DNA from 2 places in the Stenotrophomonas sp. C-A genome. Region 2 is predicted to be linked to the other one. Evidence: riboswitches for the same ligand, from Rfam matches in the RefSeq annotation. Region 2 holds a riboswitch; the other holds the start of a gene.
The links. A riboswitch is a leader RNA that binds a small molecule or an ion and turns the genes downstream of it on or off. The one in region 2 is predicted to bind thiamine pyrophosphate.

Region 1: it holds a riboswitch for thiamine pyrophosphate, as region 2 does, so the genes downstream of both, ACW5IY_RS00735 (TonB-dependent siderophore receptor) here and thiC (phosphomethylpyrimidine synthase ThiC) in region 2, are expected to answer to the same signal.

What each region holds. Positions count from the first base shown of each region.
Region 1 is NZ_CM132916.1:155,285-163,538, reverse strand. It holds gene ACW5IY_RS00750 (peptidoglycan-binding protein) at 1-360, shown strand, start outside; gene ACW5IY_RS00745 (glycine zipper 2TM domain-containing protein) at 607-1,014, shown strand; gene ACW5IY_RS00740 (phosphotransferase) at 1,140-2,264, shown strand; TPP riboswitch at 2,308-2,403, shown strand; gene ACW5IY_RS00735 (TonB-dependent siderophore receptor) at 2,474-4,663, shown strand; gene pnuC (nicotinamide riboside transporter PnuC) at 4,672-5,241, shown strand; gene ACW5IY_RS00725 (hypothetical protein) at 5,348-5,764, opposite strand; gene ACW5IY_RS00720 (Dyp-type peroxidase) at 5,946-6,920, opposite strand; gene ACW5IY_RS00715 (DUF6624 domain-containing protein) at 7,124-8,056, shown strand; gene ACW5IY_RS00710 (hypothetical protein) at 8,078-8,254, opposite strand, start outside.
Region 2 is NZ_CM132916.1:3,855,792-3,864,045, forward strand. It holds gene ACW5IY_RS17970 (winged helix-turn-helix domain-containing protein) at 1-644, opposite strand, end outside; gene ACW5IY_RS17975 (ion channel) at 905-1,576, opposite strand; gene thiC (phosphomethylpyrimidine synthase ThiC) at 1,670-3,514, opposite strand; TPP riboswitch at 3,597-3,698, opposite strand; gene ACW5IY_RS17985 (BCCT family transporter) at 3,944-5,521, shown strand; gene ggt (gamma-glutamyltransferase) at 6,151-7,869, opposite strand.

The sequences.
Region 1 (8,254 bases), 1.1 Mb from region 2:
CCGCGCAATCCATTGTTCATCCAGGCCAGCAAGGGTCTGGAACTGATGCCGGCAGGCACCTTCAAGGATCGCCACGCGCTGGAAAGCGCCGCTGCGGCCCTGACCAAGGAGGCGCATGCCGCCGGCCTGCAGCGCATCGACACGGTGGTGCCGAGCCCGAACGGTGAGCGCCTGTTTGCCGTGCAGGGCACGATCGGTGACCCCGCCGCCAGCCGCGTGGCGGTGGATACCCGTGCCGCCAGCGAGCAGAGCCTGGCACTCAGCAGCGGTGCCGTGCAGGGCGCGCCGAACGTGCTGCACCAGCAGCAGGATGCCCAGCAGGAGCAGGCCCGGCAGGCACAGAAGGCGATGGGCGTCTAAGCCCGCAGCGCCTTGGGAGAGAAGGGAGGGCCACGTCCGCGTGGCCTTTTCCCTTTCTGCCAGCTGAGCGGCCGAGGCCGCTTTCAGCCTTGCTTCATGCCGCCTGCCGCTAGATGAATGCGCAAGCCGCACGGTGGACCAGGCAATGTTCCGGCAATGTTGGAACGCCAGCGTGGACACCACGGCAGCCGGGGCGCCCCACGCCCTCCCTGCCCAGCGTGGCATGCACCTCACAGGAGAACGAACATGCTCAGTACTTCCGCACTCAGCTTCCGTGGTCTGGCGATGGCTCTGGCACTGGTGGCCGGTGTGGCCGTGGTCAGCGATGCCAGCGCGATGTCGAGGAAGGACAAGCGCACCCTGGTCGGCGCCGCGGTCGGTGGCGTGGCCGGCAACCTGCTCTCCAACGGCGATCCTGCGGCCACCGTGGGCGGCGCCGTGGCCGGCGGGGCGATCGGCAACCTGACCACCTCCGACCGCCGCGACCGCCGTTACTACGATAATCGTCGTTACGACGACCGCTACGATCGCCGTTACGACCGTGGCTACTACCGCAGCGGCTACTACGACCGCGGTGACGACCGTCGCTGGCAGCGCGAGCGCTACTACGACAACCGCTACTACCACGACCGCGGTCGCCATCGCGGCTGGTAAGCAGCGCGGCATCTCCCATGCCGATGCACGGACGGGCGGGTCGATGACCCGCCCGTTTGCGTTGGCCGCGTGCATGGCGTTGAATGCGCAGCCTTGGATGTGACTTTCCCCACCGGGGCTGCGGCATGACTTCTTCTTCCCACCGCGTGCAGGGCCTCAACAACGACGAGGTCGCTGCCGACTGGCCACCGATCAGCGCGGCGGACATCGCGTGGCTGCGCCGGCGTTACCCGCAGCTGGGCGAGCACAGCCAACCGCGCTGGCACAGCCCCCGACCGCTGTCGGCCGCCGCGATCGTCGACGGTGTGGACGGCGCGGTGTTCATCAAGCGCCACCACCACAACGTGCGCAGTGCGGCCTGCCTGGAAGAAGAACACCACTTCATCGCCCATCTCGCCGCCGCCGGCGTGCCGGTGGTACAGGTGCTGCCGGCCACCGATGGCCACAGCGCCGTCGAGCATGGCGAATGGACCTTCGAGCTGCATGCGGTTGGCGTCGGTGAGGACCTGTACCGCGACGCCGTGTCGTGGTCGCTGCTGACCGATGTCGCACAGGCCCGCGAAGCCGGGCGCGCACTCGCGCAGCTGCACCGCGCTGCGGCCAGCTATCACTCGGCGCAGCGCAGCACCCATGTGCTGGTCGCGCGCGACGATCTGATCCGCGCCGACGATCCGATCGCGGCCATCAAGGCAGGGCTGCACGAGCGCCCCGGGCTGGCCCGCTATCTCGCGCGCATTCCGTGGGAAGCGCAGCTGCAGCGTGACGTGTTGCCGTGGCATGCCGGCCTGGCCAAGCGCCTGCGCGACGAGCCGCGGCTGTGGGCCCACAACGACTGGCATGTTTCCAACCTGCTGTGGCGCGATGGGCAGATCAGTACCGTGCTGGATTTCGGCCTGGCCTCGCCCACCAGCGCACTGTTCGACCTCGCCACCGCGATCGAGCGCAACGCGGTGGCGTGGCTGGAGCTGGAGCGCGGCATGGAGGCGGTGCGCATCGATACCGCGCTGGCCCTGCTCGACGGCTACCGCCAGGTACTGCCGCTGTCGGCGGCACGCGTGCACCTGCTGGCCGACCTGCTGCCGATGGTCCATTTCGACTTCGCACTGTCCGAAGTGGAGTACTTCGAAGGTGTCACCGGCTCGACCGCGAATGCCGACGTGGCGTGGCAGCCCTTCATGCTGGGGCACCCGGCGTGGTTCCACAGCGCGCCGGGACAGGCACTGCTGCAGGCCCTGCACGCGGCAGCCTGAAGGGCGCCGGCTCGCAAATCCGTACCATTTGTAGTGAAATGGTCACCTGAAGCGGGGGTGCCTGGATCTGCCAGGCTGAGAGAGTCCCTTGGAACCTGATCCGGTTTGCACCGGCGTAGGGAGCTTTGAGCCGCAGCCACACCCCCATCATGGGCCGGTGCACCTGCGCGCCGTCGCTTCGTCTCCCTTGTTGTCCGAAGACGAATCGAATGAACCGCTGCCTGCGCCCCACCCTGCTCTCCCTCGCCCTCTGCGCCGCGCTGCCGCTGCACGCCAGCGAGGCCGAAGCGTCCCCCGATGCGGCTGCCACCGGCGCCGAGCGCTCGCCGACCGAACTGGCAGCGGTGCGCGTGCAGGCCGGCAAACCGAAGGCCGATACCTCGCGCGTGAACGCCTTCGGTGGCGGCAGCTGGAAGGACACGCCGGCCTCGGTGAACGTGCTCGAGCGCGATTACCTCGATCGCCGCCAGGTGCGTTCGCTGTCCGAGCTGGCCAGCAACGATGCCTCGCTGGGTGATGCGTATGCGCCGGTGGGCTACTACCAGAACATCGCGATCCGTGGCTTCGCCCTGGACGCCGCCACCGGCTATCGCTTCAACGGCCTGTCCATCGCCGGCGAACAGCGCCTGGCGCTGGAGAACGTGCAGTCGGTTGAGATCCTCAAGGGTGAAGCCGGTCTGGCCGCAGGCGTGATGGCGCCCGGCGGCATCATCAACTACATCGGCAAGCGCCCGGCCGAAGTGCGCACCGCCACGCTCGGTACCGACTCGGAAGGCTCGCGCTACGTCGCCGTCGATGTCGGCCACTGGATCACCCCGCGTTTCGGCCTGCGCCTGAATGCCGCATGGGATTCCAGCAATTCCTATGTCGAGCACGCCGATGGCCGCCGCAACTTCTACTCGCTGGCCGCCGACTGGCTGATCGGCGAACGCGGCAAGCTGGAAGTGGATGCCAACTACCAGACCAGCTCGCAGCGTTCGGTGTCCGGCTACCAGCTGCTGGGCGCACGCGACCTGCCGCGCGGCGTCGACCGCGAGCATCTGCTCGGCTACCAGCCGTGGCAGCGTCCGGTGGATATCGCCAGCACCAACATCACCGCCCTGCACACCTACGATTTCAACGACGCCTGGCAGTCGCGCGTCTCGGTCGGCCACAGCCGCTCGGTGATCGACGACAACGTCGCCTTCGCCTACGGCTGCTACTACGCCGTGCAATGCGCCGATGGCAGTGTGCCAGGCAACTACTTCGCACCCAACGGCGACTACGACATCTACGACTACCGCAGCCCGGACGACACCCGCCGCAACCAGCAGGCCCGTGCCGAGCTGCGCGGCCGTTTCGAGACCGGCAGCGTCGGCCATGAGCTGACCATCGGTGCCGACTACTTCCGCCGCACCGTGGACAAGCGCCCGAGCGTCAACGAATACGTTGGCACCACCAACATCCACGATGCGCAGGTGCCGGTGTTCGCACCGTCGCCGAAGATGCCGGGCCCGTCCGCACGTCGCCTGGACAGCCGCCAGACCGCGTTCTTCGCGCTGGACCGGATCAGCTTCGGCGATGACTGGCAATGGCTGGCCGGTGGTCGCTTCGTGCGCCTGGACGAGCGTGCCTACGACAAGCGTGGCGTCCCGCAGCGGCACAGCCGCCTGTCGCGCTTCCTGCCGCAGACCGCAGTGGTGTGGAAGGCCACCGACCAGCTCAACGCCTACGCCAGCTACGTGCGCGGCATATCGCTGGGCCAGGAAGCGCCGTTCTGGACCAGCAACGCCGACACCTTCCTGCCGTCGGTGCAGTCGCGGCAGCTGGAAGTGGGCGTGAAGTACGTGCCGGTCGAGGCGCTGACCCTCGGTGCGGCCGTGTTCCGCATTTCGCAGCCGTACCAGTACGCCAAGCCGGACAACAGCGACGTGGGCTACACCTTCGTCGAGGAAGGCACCCAGACCCACACCGGCCTGGAGCTGACCGCCAACGGCCGGCTGACCGATACATTGCAGATCGTGGCCAGTGCCAGCGTGCTGCAGGCGCGCGCGCGCGACACCGGTACCCCGGCCTATGAAGGTCATCAGCTGGTGAACGTGCCGAAGGTGCGCGCCAGCGTGCACGTGGCCTACGCGCTGCCGTTCGTGCCGGGCCTGGACGTGACCGGTGGCTGGCGCTATGCCGGTGCCAACGTGGCCCGTGCCGACGGCGGCGTGCGCGCCCCCGACTATTCGGTATTCGACGCCGGCCTGCGTTTCCAGCATCGCCTGCACGAACGTGCAGTGACCTGGAACCTGTCGGTGGACAACGTGTTCAACCGCTTCTACTGGCGCGATACCGGCAGCAGCGGTGGTGACTACTACCTGTTCCCCGGCGCACCGCGACAGGCCCGCCTGTCGGTGACGTTCGCGCTGTGAGCGGCGTGATGCTCGAGTGGACCGCCGCGCTGTGCAGCATCCTCGGCGTCTGGCTGATGGCCCGGCGCCGGCTGGCGGCGTGGCCGGTGGGCCTGCTGTCGGTGACGCTGTACGGGCTGGTGTTCGCCGAGGCCAAGCTGTATTCGGACACCCTGCTGCAGGTTGCCTTCGGCGGTTTCCTGATCTATGGCTGGCTCAACTGGCGCCAGCACGCCGCCGATGAGGGCAGCATCCGCATCGTGCCGCTGGCGCGCGGCAAGCTGTTGCGCGACCTGGCCATCGGCCTGTGCGGTGGCGTGGCGCTGGGTGCAGCCATGCACACCTTCACCGATGCCGCGTTGCCGTGGTTGGACGCGCTGCTGACCGGCCTGAGCCTGGTCGGGCAGTGGTGGCAGGCGCGGCGGCATGTGGCGTGCTGGTGGGTGTGGATTGCGGTGGACGTGGTCTACGTGGGCACGTATCTGTTCAAGTCACTACACGTGACCGCCGCGCTGTACGTGTTCTTCCTCGGCCTGGCCGTGTTCGGCCTGCGCGCATGGAGCGCGGCCGCGCGTGAACCACAGGTGGCAACGCAGTAGAGCCACGCCATGCGTGGCTGGGGGCCACCGGTAGTCGCCAACCTTGGTTGGCGTGCGTGCCGACCAAGGTCGGCATCTACCAGGCACATCCACACATGGCGTGGATCTACTGGGTTAGCACCAGGCCCAGCCGCAGCGGCTGGCGCATGTCCGCCGGCGGGGCTGCCTGCAACGGCGCGGCCTGCAGCGTCGCGCGCAGGTCGACGTCGACCTGGGCGTCACCCAGGCTGTCGAATTCCAGCTTCGAGATGCGACCATCCGCCGCGATCCACACGCTCACCGGCAGCGGCGTCGGTGCGTCCGGATGTGCCTGCAGCCATTCCAGCACGCGCTGCGCCTGCGGGTCCTGCTCCTGCTGCAGGCGCTGCTGCAGCTGGCCCCCCACGGCGGCGGCATAGGCCATCCAGTGTGCAGGAGCTTCCTGCGCAGACACCGCGGCGCTCCCCAGTGCCAGCGCACCGAACAACGCGGCCAGCGGCCGCCACCAGCGGCGTGCGCCGCTCCTGTTCCCTGCCATGGTCATCGCCCGTCTCCTGCGCTTCCATCCAGCGGACCATGGTCAGCGCCACAGATGACAGGCAGATGGCGGCACAGTAGAGCCACGCCATGCGTGGCTGCTGCGGGCAACGTGCGCACCATCCACGCATGGCGTGGATCTACTGGAACAGAGCGGCCAGCAGCCTGCGCAAGGACGAGAGGCGCGATCAATCGCCCAGATCGGCCAGCACTTTGCGCGAGGGCGCGAAGAAGGTCACGCCGGTGGTTGCGGTGGAGAAATCGAGGATGCGGTCGTGCAGCGGCGCGGGATTGCCGATGAACATACGCTCCAGCATCTTCTCGATCACCCACAGGCGGCGGGTGTAGCCAATGAAGTAGGTGCCGTACTCGCCACGGCCCGGGTTGGCGAACGGCATGTTGTCGCGCAGGATCTCGTGCTCGCCGTCGGCGTCTTCGATGGTGCACAGCGTCTTGTGCGACTTCTGCGCATCGGCCGGCGCATCGTCCAGCTCGATGTTGTCGTGCTTGGTGCGGCCGATGATCGCTTCCTGCGCTTCAGTCTTCTGCGCGCGCCAGGCATCAAGATTGTGCAGGTACTTCTGCACCACCACGTAACTGCCACCAGCATGCTCCGGGTCTTCCTCGCCCACGATCGTGGCTTCCGGCAGCGACAGCCCTTCCGGATTGGCGGTGCCGTCGACGAAATCGAGCAGGTCGCGGCCATCGAAGTAGCGGAAGCCGGCCACGTCATCGACCGTCTCTACCGCATCGCCAAAGGCCATCAGCAGGTTGCGCTCGAACGCCACGATCAGATCCATGGTGCGTGCGCGGATGTGATACAGCAGGTCGCCGGGCGTGGACACCGCCGTGTGGGTAGCGCCCTTGATCTCGCGGAACGGCTGCAGCTCACGCGGCGGCGTGGTGCCGACCAGCGGCTGCCACACGCGGTGGCCGATGGCCACGTTGCAGGTGAAGGTGCGCTCGATCTCGCGGATGGCGGTGTTCTTGATCAGGTCATCGGTGCTGGCCAGTACCTCGCGCGCCTTTGCGATCGACGCCTCATCATCCTTCACCTTCAGCACCAGGAATGCCGCCGAATGGGTCAGTGGCGCGGTGATCTGCTGCGGCTCGTTGTCGAGCGTGTGGTTGAGGGCGGTGATCGGTGCGGGCTGGGAGTTCACGGCGGTTCCTGCTGGCTTGAGGCGGGCGCATCGCGTGTGGCGATGTGCGGGCGATCATAGCCGAAGCCCCTGATCGGCGACGGAGCGGTTCTCAGGTCGCGGCGGATGCCGCGTGCGTTTGAGACAGCGCCATGACACTGCTAGCCTGCGCCATGAGGCCGGCAACACGTGGCCATCCCTGCACTTCACGGAGGAAGACGCTGATGTCCCATACATCGATGCAGTGGCTGCGCGCATCCGCCACAACCGTGGCCCTCGCTCTGGCGTTGGGCACACCGCTTGGCGCGCACGCCGCTGCCGAGGATCCCTTCTTCACCGCCCTAGATCGCTACGGCGCCGATGACTTCAGCGGATGCGCGCGACTGCTCGGCGAGCTGTTGCAGCGTGGTGGCCGCTTCGCCGACGGCGGCGAGCTGCTGCTGGTTGAATGCACGGCCGCTGCCGGCGACCGCAGCCAGGCAATGGACTACGTGAACCAACTGCTGCCCCGCGGGCGCCTGTCATTCGATGATCTGCTGCACAAGGATCGGCCGGGGCTGAACGCCCTGCGCGCCGATCCGGCGTGGCCGGACATGCAGCGGCGCGTGGAAGCCGCCGAGCAGCAACGCCTCGCGCAGCTGGACGCACCGTTGCGCAAAGAGCTGCTGGAACGCGCCGGACGTGACCAGGCCGCCCAGCATGTGGCCATCGACGCGGGGGGTGGCGATGCGTTCAAGGGCGTAGCACCGGTGGCCCAGGCCAATGCCGATTGGTTGAAGACCGTGATTGCCGACAAGGGCTGGCCGACCTATTCGCGGGTCGGCCATGACGGAGCCAAGGCGGCTTGGCTGATCGTCCAGCACGCCGATCACGATCCCGCGTTCCAGGCACAGGTACTGCCGCTGATCGAACATGCGGCGAAGGCCGGCGAGGCCGATCTTCCCGATCTGGCGTTGCTGACCGATCGCGTACTGCTCGCGCAGGGCAAGCCGCAGCGTTACGGCAGCCAGTTCACCACCGCCGGCGACGGCACGATGGAGCTGCGGCCCACCGAAGACATGGACGGACTGGAAGCACGGCGCCAGGCCATGGGGCTGCAACCGCTGGCGCAGTACAAGGCCACGCTGTCGGAGGCGTATCGCAAGCCGGTCCGCTAGGGCCGTATCAGCCTGGACGCATCACGGCTCGATGCAGACAGCGTACTGCTGTGGGTCGTTCCAGGCGATGCGCAGATACGGACCTTCGAGCAGACCGCGGTCGCGAAGCCAGGCAAAGACCTCGGCCGGGCTCCATTCGCGACCGGCCAAGAACGCTACGCCCCGGTCACGCAGGGCAGCGAACAAGCGGGCTTTGCC
Region 2 (8,254 bases):
GTGATCAACCGATAGGGGCGCTGCGGGCTGCCGATCACGCGCGTGCCGTTCTCCACGGCCGCATCCACCGCTGAACTGCTGGCCGGTGCCCGCCGCAGCAGCAGCGCGGCCAGCACCACCACCGTGGCCAGCATCAGCACGCCCAGCACCAGCAGCACGCGCCGGCGGACGTGGCGCCAGCGGCGGCGCGACGCCTGCACGTGTGCCGGCTTCTCCTCGGCGATGACCATCACCGGTTGCAGGTCCGCGATTTCGTCATCGGCTCCTGCGGACGGCGCCGGCTCGACATCGTCCAGTACCTGCACCGGCACCAGCAGGCGATAGCCGGTCTTGGCGATGGTCTCGATATAGGCCTGGCCGTTGTCGTCGTCGTTGCTGAACGCCTTGCGCAGCTGGGTGACGGCCTGGGTAAGCACATCATTGGTCGGCAGCGTGTCCGGCCAGACTTCCGCGAACAGTTCATCGCGGGTGACAACGCGCCCGGGCTGGCGCAGCAGTACACGCAGCACGCCCAGCGCCTTCGGCGTCAGCCGACGCGGGCGACGCGCACCGACGACCTCGACTTCTCGCGAGGACAGAGTGACAGTGCACTCTCCGATCCGGATCCGATCGAATCCGGGGGGCTGGTTTTCACTGCTGTTCATTTTCCGCTACACAGTAGAGACAGGTCCGGGGCAGCGTTTGCCTTCGATACCCTCCCGTCCTGGGAACAGCAAAAAGCCAGACTCCGCACAAAGCATCGGCGCATACCGCAAAAACAATGAAGCGGGCGAATACTAGCCTATGCGGGTTACCTCGCCTATCGCGTGGTCGACATCCAGGCTCTCTCTCGCCGACGCATTCACATAATTTGCTGCACCATTCGCGCCCTGCGGGGCGCGAAATTTTTATCTGGCGTTCATTTTCACATGCGCCGCAGCATGGTCAATCCGACCAGTCGCGAAACCACCAAAGCCACGTACATCACGCCTGAAAACTGCTCCAGCATGACCAATGCACGCGCCTGCGGATGCAGCGGCACGACGTCGCTCAAGCCGACACCCGAGAGCAAACTGAAGCTCAGATAAAGCAGTTCCATCCAGGTGCGCTGCGCACCACCACCGGTGCCCTGGAAACTGCCCGGATACCACTGCTGGCACACGGCGAAAGCAAACGCGAAGGCCCAGGCCAGCAAGGTGAATGTCGCACCTGCCGCGAACAGTTCATCGCGGGTGACTTTATGGTCCTGGAGCATGTAGGCGATGAGTGCACCGGCCGTATAGAAGTACAGCAGGCTTTCCAGCAGCTGCGCGGTGGTCAGCAGCGCACTGCGATCCAGCAATGCACCGGCCAGCGAGAACACCACCGAAGGAATGGCCAGCAGCAGCGCCAGCCAGGTGCCCAGCGGGCTGCGCTGGACCACCCACAGCGCCAGGCCGAGTACCGCCATGCCGAACATGCCCAGCGCCGCACGGCCACCGGCGGTGTCATCAAGCGCGGGATACAGCAGCACGGCGATCAACTGGGCCCCCAGCAGCCAGGCCGAAGGATGACGGCGGGCAATGGCCAGCCAGCGGGTGGTGATGGCAACGGGCATGGCGTCCTTTCCCCAGGGTGATGAGCCGAGGATAGCCGGGAGCGGCGTGATGAGCGGTAGTGCCGGCCGCTGGCCGGCACCCCCGCTTCCGCATCACCCCTGGCGGTAGACCTCGGCACCGGCCGCGCGGAACTCCGCCGACTTCTCCTTCATGCCGGCCTCGGCGTAATCGCGCACGTCCTGGGTGATCTTCATCGAACAGAAGTGCGGACCGCACATCGAGCAGAAGTGCGCCAGCTTGTGCGCATCCTTCGGCAGCGTCTCGTCATGGAATTCCTTGGCCTTCTCTGGATCCAGGCCAAGATGGAACTGGTCCTCCCAGCGGAACTCGAAGCGCGCCTTGCTCAGCGCGTTGTCGCGCACCTGCGCGCCCGGATGGCCCTTGGCCAGGTCGGCCGCGTGCGCGGCGATGCGATAGGCCATGATGCCGTCACGCACGTCCTGGCGGTTGGGCAGGCCGAGGTGTTCCTTCGGCGTCACGTAGCAGAGCATGGCGGTACCAAACCAGCCGATCATTGCTGCACCGATCGCGCTGGTGATGTGGTCGTAGCCCGGCGCGATGTCGGTGGTCAACGGGCCCAGCGTATAGAACGGCGCTTCGCCGCACTCGCGCAGCTGCTTGTCCATGTTCTCCTTGATCAGCTGCATCGGCACATGGCCGGGGCCTTCGATCATGGTCTGCACGTCATGCTTCCAGGCGATCTTCGTCAGCTCGCCCAGCGTTTCCAGCTCACCGAACTGCGCGGCGTCGTTGGCATCGGCGATGCAGCCCGGGCGCAGGCCGTCACCCAGCGAGAAGGTCACGTCATAGGCCTTCATGATCTCGCAGATGTCTTCGAAATGCGTGTAGAGGAAATTCTCCTTGTGGTGCGCCAGGCACCACTTGGCCATGATCGAGCCACCGCGGCTGACGATGCCGGTCACGCGCTTGGCAGTGAGCGGCACATAGCGCAGCAGCACGCCGGCATGGATGGTGAAGTAGTCCACGCCCTGCTCGGCCTGCTCGATCAGCGTGTCGCGGAAGATCTCCCAGGTGAGCGCCTCGGCGCGGCCGTCGACCTTCTCCAGCGCCTGGTAGATCGGCACGGTACCGATCGCCACCGGCGAGTTGCGGATGATCCACTCACGGGTTTCGTGGATGTGCTTGCCGGTGGACAGGTCCATCACTGTGTCGCCGCCCCAGCGGATCGCCCACACCAGCTTCTCCACTTCCTCGGCAATGCCCGAGGACACCGCGCTGTTGCCGATGTTGGCGTTGATCTTGGTCAGGAAGTTGCGGCCGATGATCATCGGCTCGCTTTCCGGGTGGTTGATGTTGTTGGGCAGCACCGCGCGGCCGCGTGCGATCTCATCGCGCACGAACTCCGGTGTGATGATCTTCTGGATCGAGGCACCAAATGCCTCGCCCGGGTGCTGCTGCAGCAGGCCGGCATCGCGGATCGCGTCCAGGCGCTGGTTTTCGCGGATGGCGACGAACTCCATCTCCGGCGTGATGATGCCACGGCGCGCGTAGTGCATCTGGGTGACGTTGGCACCTGCACGCGCACGGCGTGGCAGGCTGCGCGCGGGAAAGCGCACCGCATCGAGCTTCGGGTCCTGCTCGCGATCGCGGCCGAACGAAGAACTCAGTCCTTCGAGCTGCTCGGTATCACCGCGCTCTTCCACCCAGCCGCGGCGCAGTTCCGGCAAACCGGCCGACAGATCGATGCGCACCTCCGGATCGGTGTACGGGCCCGATGTGTCGTAGACCGTGACCGGTGCGTTCTCTTCGCCGCCGAACAGCGTCGGCGTGCGGGTCAACGCGATCTCGCGCATCGGTACCTGCAGATCCGGACGTGAGCCGGGCACGTGGATCTTGCGCGAGCCGGGGATGGGCCGGGTCACGGATTCGGAGAGTTGCTGGGCCTGTTGCTGCAGGGCAGAGAGCTGTGCGTTCATCGGGCATCGTCCAGGAAGGTCAGGGACGAAGCGGCGGCGCACTGCTGCCGCTCCCGGACGGTCCTTGGGCGGAGTCCGGGCATGGCTGCACTGCAAAGCTTCCCTACGCCGGTATGAGCCGGATCAGGTTCCAAGGGACTGTCTCAACCGTGGCCACATGGCCGCGGTACCCCCGCTTCTTGGTGCGCATTAGACCATAGAACGCACCGCAGCTCCTGGCTGTTCCATCCACGCACGGCGTGGATCCGCTGTTTCTGTATTAACAGAACCGTGACATCGCATTCAGTAACGTGCACGCGCATCGTGCCGCTGCGGCCGGTGTTTCCTCGCCGCCTTCGCGGCCCCTGCCCGGCCTGTGCTGCATGTCGCCGGCCCCTCGCAGCAAGCTCTGCTCGCTCCCCTCAATCCCTTGATCGGAGAAGCCCCTTCATGGTGTTTCGCGTTTCCATTGCACTGGTTCTGCTGCTGGTGCTGCTCGCCGGTGTTGCACCCGGCCCCTTCAATACCGTGGTGCAGAGCATCCTCGGCGAACTCATCCGCGGCATCGGCTGGCTCTACCTGCTGGTCGTGTTCCTGGCCCTGGTATTTCTGATGTACCTGGCCTTCGGCCGCTTCGGCAACCTGCGCATCGGTGGCGAAGACGCCGAACCGGAATTCTCGCGGGCCAGCTGGATGTCGATGCTGTTCGCCGCCGGCATGGGCATCGGCCTGGTGTTCTGGGGCGCCGCCGAGCCCATTTCGCATTTCAGCAAACCACCGGAAGGGCTGGCACCTGAAAGCATGGACGCTGCGCGTGCTGCCATGCGCTACGTGTTCTTCCATTGGGGCCTGCACCCGTGGGCCATCTATGCGTTGATCGGCCTGGCAATGGCCTGGTTCCAGTTCAACCGCAACGGCCGTGGCCAGGTCAGTGACATGCTGCAACCGATCATCGGCCGTCACCATCGTGGCTGGATCGGGCGTGTGGTCAACATCTCCGCGGTCGTTGCCACTGCGATTGGCGTGGCCACAGCACTGGGCTTTGGCACGGTGCAGATCGCAGCCGGCGTGGAACGCGTATTCGGGGTGCAGGCGGGCGTTCCGCTGCAGCTGACCATCATTGCGGTGGCCTTCGTTCTGTACATGGCGTCCACGCTCAGTGGCGTCGGCCGCGGCATGAAATGGCTGTCCAACTTCAACCTTGCACTGGCGGCGCTGCTGTTGGCACTGGTGCTGGTGCTCGGCCCGACTGGCGCGATCTTCAATACCTTCACCACCACGCTGGGCTCCTATCTCAATCAGCTGGTGACGATGAGCCTGCGCATGTCGCCGTTCTCGTCCAGCACCTGGGTGGCCGACTGGACGATCTTCTACTGGGCCTGGTGGATTTCCTGGGCACCGTTCGTGGGCTCGTTCATCGCGCGCATCTCGCGAGGCCGCAGTGTTCGGGAGTTCGTGATCGGCGTGGTGTTGGCGCCGACGCTGCTGGGTTTCTTCTGGTTCTCGGTGTTCGGCGGCACCGCCATCTGGATGCAGATCTTCGGCCAGGCCGACCTCCTGCAGGCACTGGGCAACGGCTACGAGACGGTGCTGTTCACCATGTTCGACAGCCTTCCGTTGCCTCTTCTTCTGTCGAGCATCGCGTTGGTGCTGCTGATGATCTTCTTCGTGACCTCGGCTGATTCTGCGGTACTGGTACTGGCCAGCATGTCCACGGACGACGCTGGCGAGCCATCGGGCAAGCACAAAGTGGCGTGGGGTGTCGGCATTGCGCTCGTGGCGGGTTCTTTGCTGTTGGCAGGCGGACTGGAGGCGCTGCAGGGCATGATCACCATCGCAGCGCTGCCGTTCGCGCTGCTGATGCTTCTTGTGATGGTGTCGCTGTACCGGGTGCTGGACCAGGAGTACACGCGGGAGCGGCGGCAGGCGCAGCGCCAGCGGCACATGATCGATGCGTGGATCGCACGCGAGATGGCGGCGCAGGAGGAGACCCAGGCGGAGGCAGCGCGCGCGCACGATCAGGATTGAGGGTTGTTTTGCAGCCTGCGGCTGCACCGCTTTTCTCAGGCAACGGCAACAGCAACTTCAAAAGCGGCTCTGGATTTCTGCTGGTCTGGCGGGGAGTTGGCCGATGGCGGGACACGCCGCAAGTACGTCCCTGTAGGCTCGGCCACGGCATCCATGCCGTGGACGGTCCCGCCATCGGCCAACTCCCCGCCTCCGACAATTTCCCGGTGACGGCAGTAGATCCACGCCATGCGTGGATCAGGTGTGTCGGAAAACAAGAAGGGGTCGGATCCGTTTTCCTTCGGAAAACGGATCCGACCCCAACCCACAGCGCGCGGCTGTTGCTGTTGCCTTTGCTCTTGATCTTCTTCTTTCTCTTCCTGCGGTGGCGGCCGCAGGAAACTGTCCGTGGCCGGGCGGGTGGGTTGGCTGGGGGCGTGAGCCGCATGGGCCCGAGGCATGCCTCGGGCGGGTTGGGCCGGATGCCCAACCCCGGTCTTGCCGTGTGCGCAGGACAGCGCACACGAGCAAGCGGCGACCGAGCTTACATGGACGTACTTGCAGCGGCCCCCAGACAATCCACCCGCCTGGCCAAGCCCCATATCACTGCCATCACCGCAGAGGGGGCTCAGCCCGGTGGCCGGAAAACCTCAATACCCCGCCGCCTGCCCATCCTTGCGGCTCTCCGACGCGCCGTAATACACGCCCGTCTCCGGATCACGCATGATCGCCTGATACCCACCATACGGGCCGTCGGCGAACACGATGCGATGCCCCTTGCGCATCAGCGCGCGCACCGTTTCATACGGGAAGCCGGTTTCCAGATTCACTTCACCACCGTCGGTCATCGCCGTGGCCTGCCCGGTCGGTTCGGTTGAGCCTTCATGCTGGATGCGCGGCGCATCGCCGGCTTCCTGCAGGTTCATGCCGAAGTCCACCAGGTTCATCACGATCTGCGCGTGGCCCTGCGGCTGCATCGCGCCGCCCATCACGCCGAAGCTGGCGTACGGCTTGCCGCCCTTGGTGATGAAGGCCGGAATGATGGTCTGGAACGGGCGCTTGCCCGGTGCGTAGCCGTTGGGATGGTTCTTCTGCAGCACGAACATCTCGCCACGATCCTGCAGGATGAAGCCCAGTCCGGGCGGAGCCATCCCACTGCCCATGCCTCGATAGTTGGACTGGATCAGCGAGACCATCATGCCGTCGGCGTCGGCCACGGTCATGTAGATCGTGTCGCCCTCTTCCAGCTGCTTCGGCGTGCCCGGCTGCACTTCCTTCAACGCCTTGTCCATCGAGATCAGCGCGCGGCGCTGCGCCGCGTACTCCTTGGAAATCAGCTTCTGCACCGGTGCCGGTTGGAACGCCATGTCGGCGTAGAAGCGCGCACGGTCAGCGAAGGCCAGCTTCTTCGCTTCCACGAACAGGTGCACATGCTCCGGTGAACCAAACGGGATCTTCGAGAAGTCGTAGCCTTCCAGCACGTTGAGGATCTGCAGCGCGGCAATGCCCTGGCTGTTCGGCGGCAGTTCCCACACGTCGTAGCCACGGTAGTTGCTGCTGACGGGCTCGACCCATTCACCATGGTGGTCGGCCATGTCCTGGTAACTCAGGTAGCCACCGTTGGCCTTGAAGTAGTCGCCGATGGTGCGGGCGATGTCCCCCTTGTAGAAGGCGTCGCGGCCGCCGTCGGCGATCTTCTGCAGCGTGCTGGCCAGATTCGGGTTCTTCCACATCTCACCCTTGCGCGGGGCGTGTCCGTTGATCGTGAACTGCTCCTTGAAGCCCGGGTACTGCGACAGCTTGGGCACAGAGCGGTCCCAGTAGTAGGCGATCACTTCGGCCACCGGGTGACCCTCGCGCGCGTAGCGGATGGCCGGCGCCAGGTTGTCGGCCATCGGTTTGCGGCCGAAGCGGTCGTGCAGGGCGAACCAGCCATCGACCGCGCCAGGCACGGAGACCGGCAGCGGGCCGGTAGCCGGGATGTCCTTCAGGCCACGGCGCTGGAACTCGGCCAGGGTGAGCGATTTCGGCGAGCGGCCCGAGCCGTTGTAGCCATAGAGCTTCTGCGTCTTCGGGTCCCAGACGATGGCGAACAGGTCGCCGCCGATGCCATTACCGGTGGGTTCCATCAGGCCGAGCGCGGCGTTCGCGGCAATCGCCGCGTCCACTGCAGAACCGCCGCCCTTCATCACGTCCAGCGCGATCTGGGTGGCCAGTGGCTGCGAGGTGGCGGCCATCGCGTGCGGGGCGATCACCTCCGAACGGGTGGCGAAGGTCTGGCCGGTGATGCGGTCGGCGGCGAAGGACAGTGCAGGCACGGCGGCGAGCACGGCGGTGGCGAGCAGGGAACGGGCAAGGCGTCGGGACACGGTCGGGTTCCGATGGAAGGGTGGTGCCCCGATCTTCGCCGCTGCGGCCTTCACGCGGTATCGGGCAGAGGTCATGGGCGATGGTCTTTCGGTGGGTGCGGACCCAGGTCCGCACCCATCAAGGCGAAAACAGCCCGGAATCCGCGCAAAAAACGCAGTGAAAGGAGTGAATTCGGGTTCACCGAAACACTTTCAGCAGCAACCATCCTTGTGCCGCAAGCGATTGCGCTGGATGCAGCGGAAACCGATAGAAAATCCGTCGCGAGGGTTGACAGCGCCGAAATGGCTGTGTTTCTCTCGATCACATGTTGCATCACAACACGCCACCGCGAACCCACATCGAAGCCGCCGACACCGGCGCCGCCTCGCTGCGTTCGATTCTTGT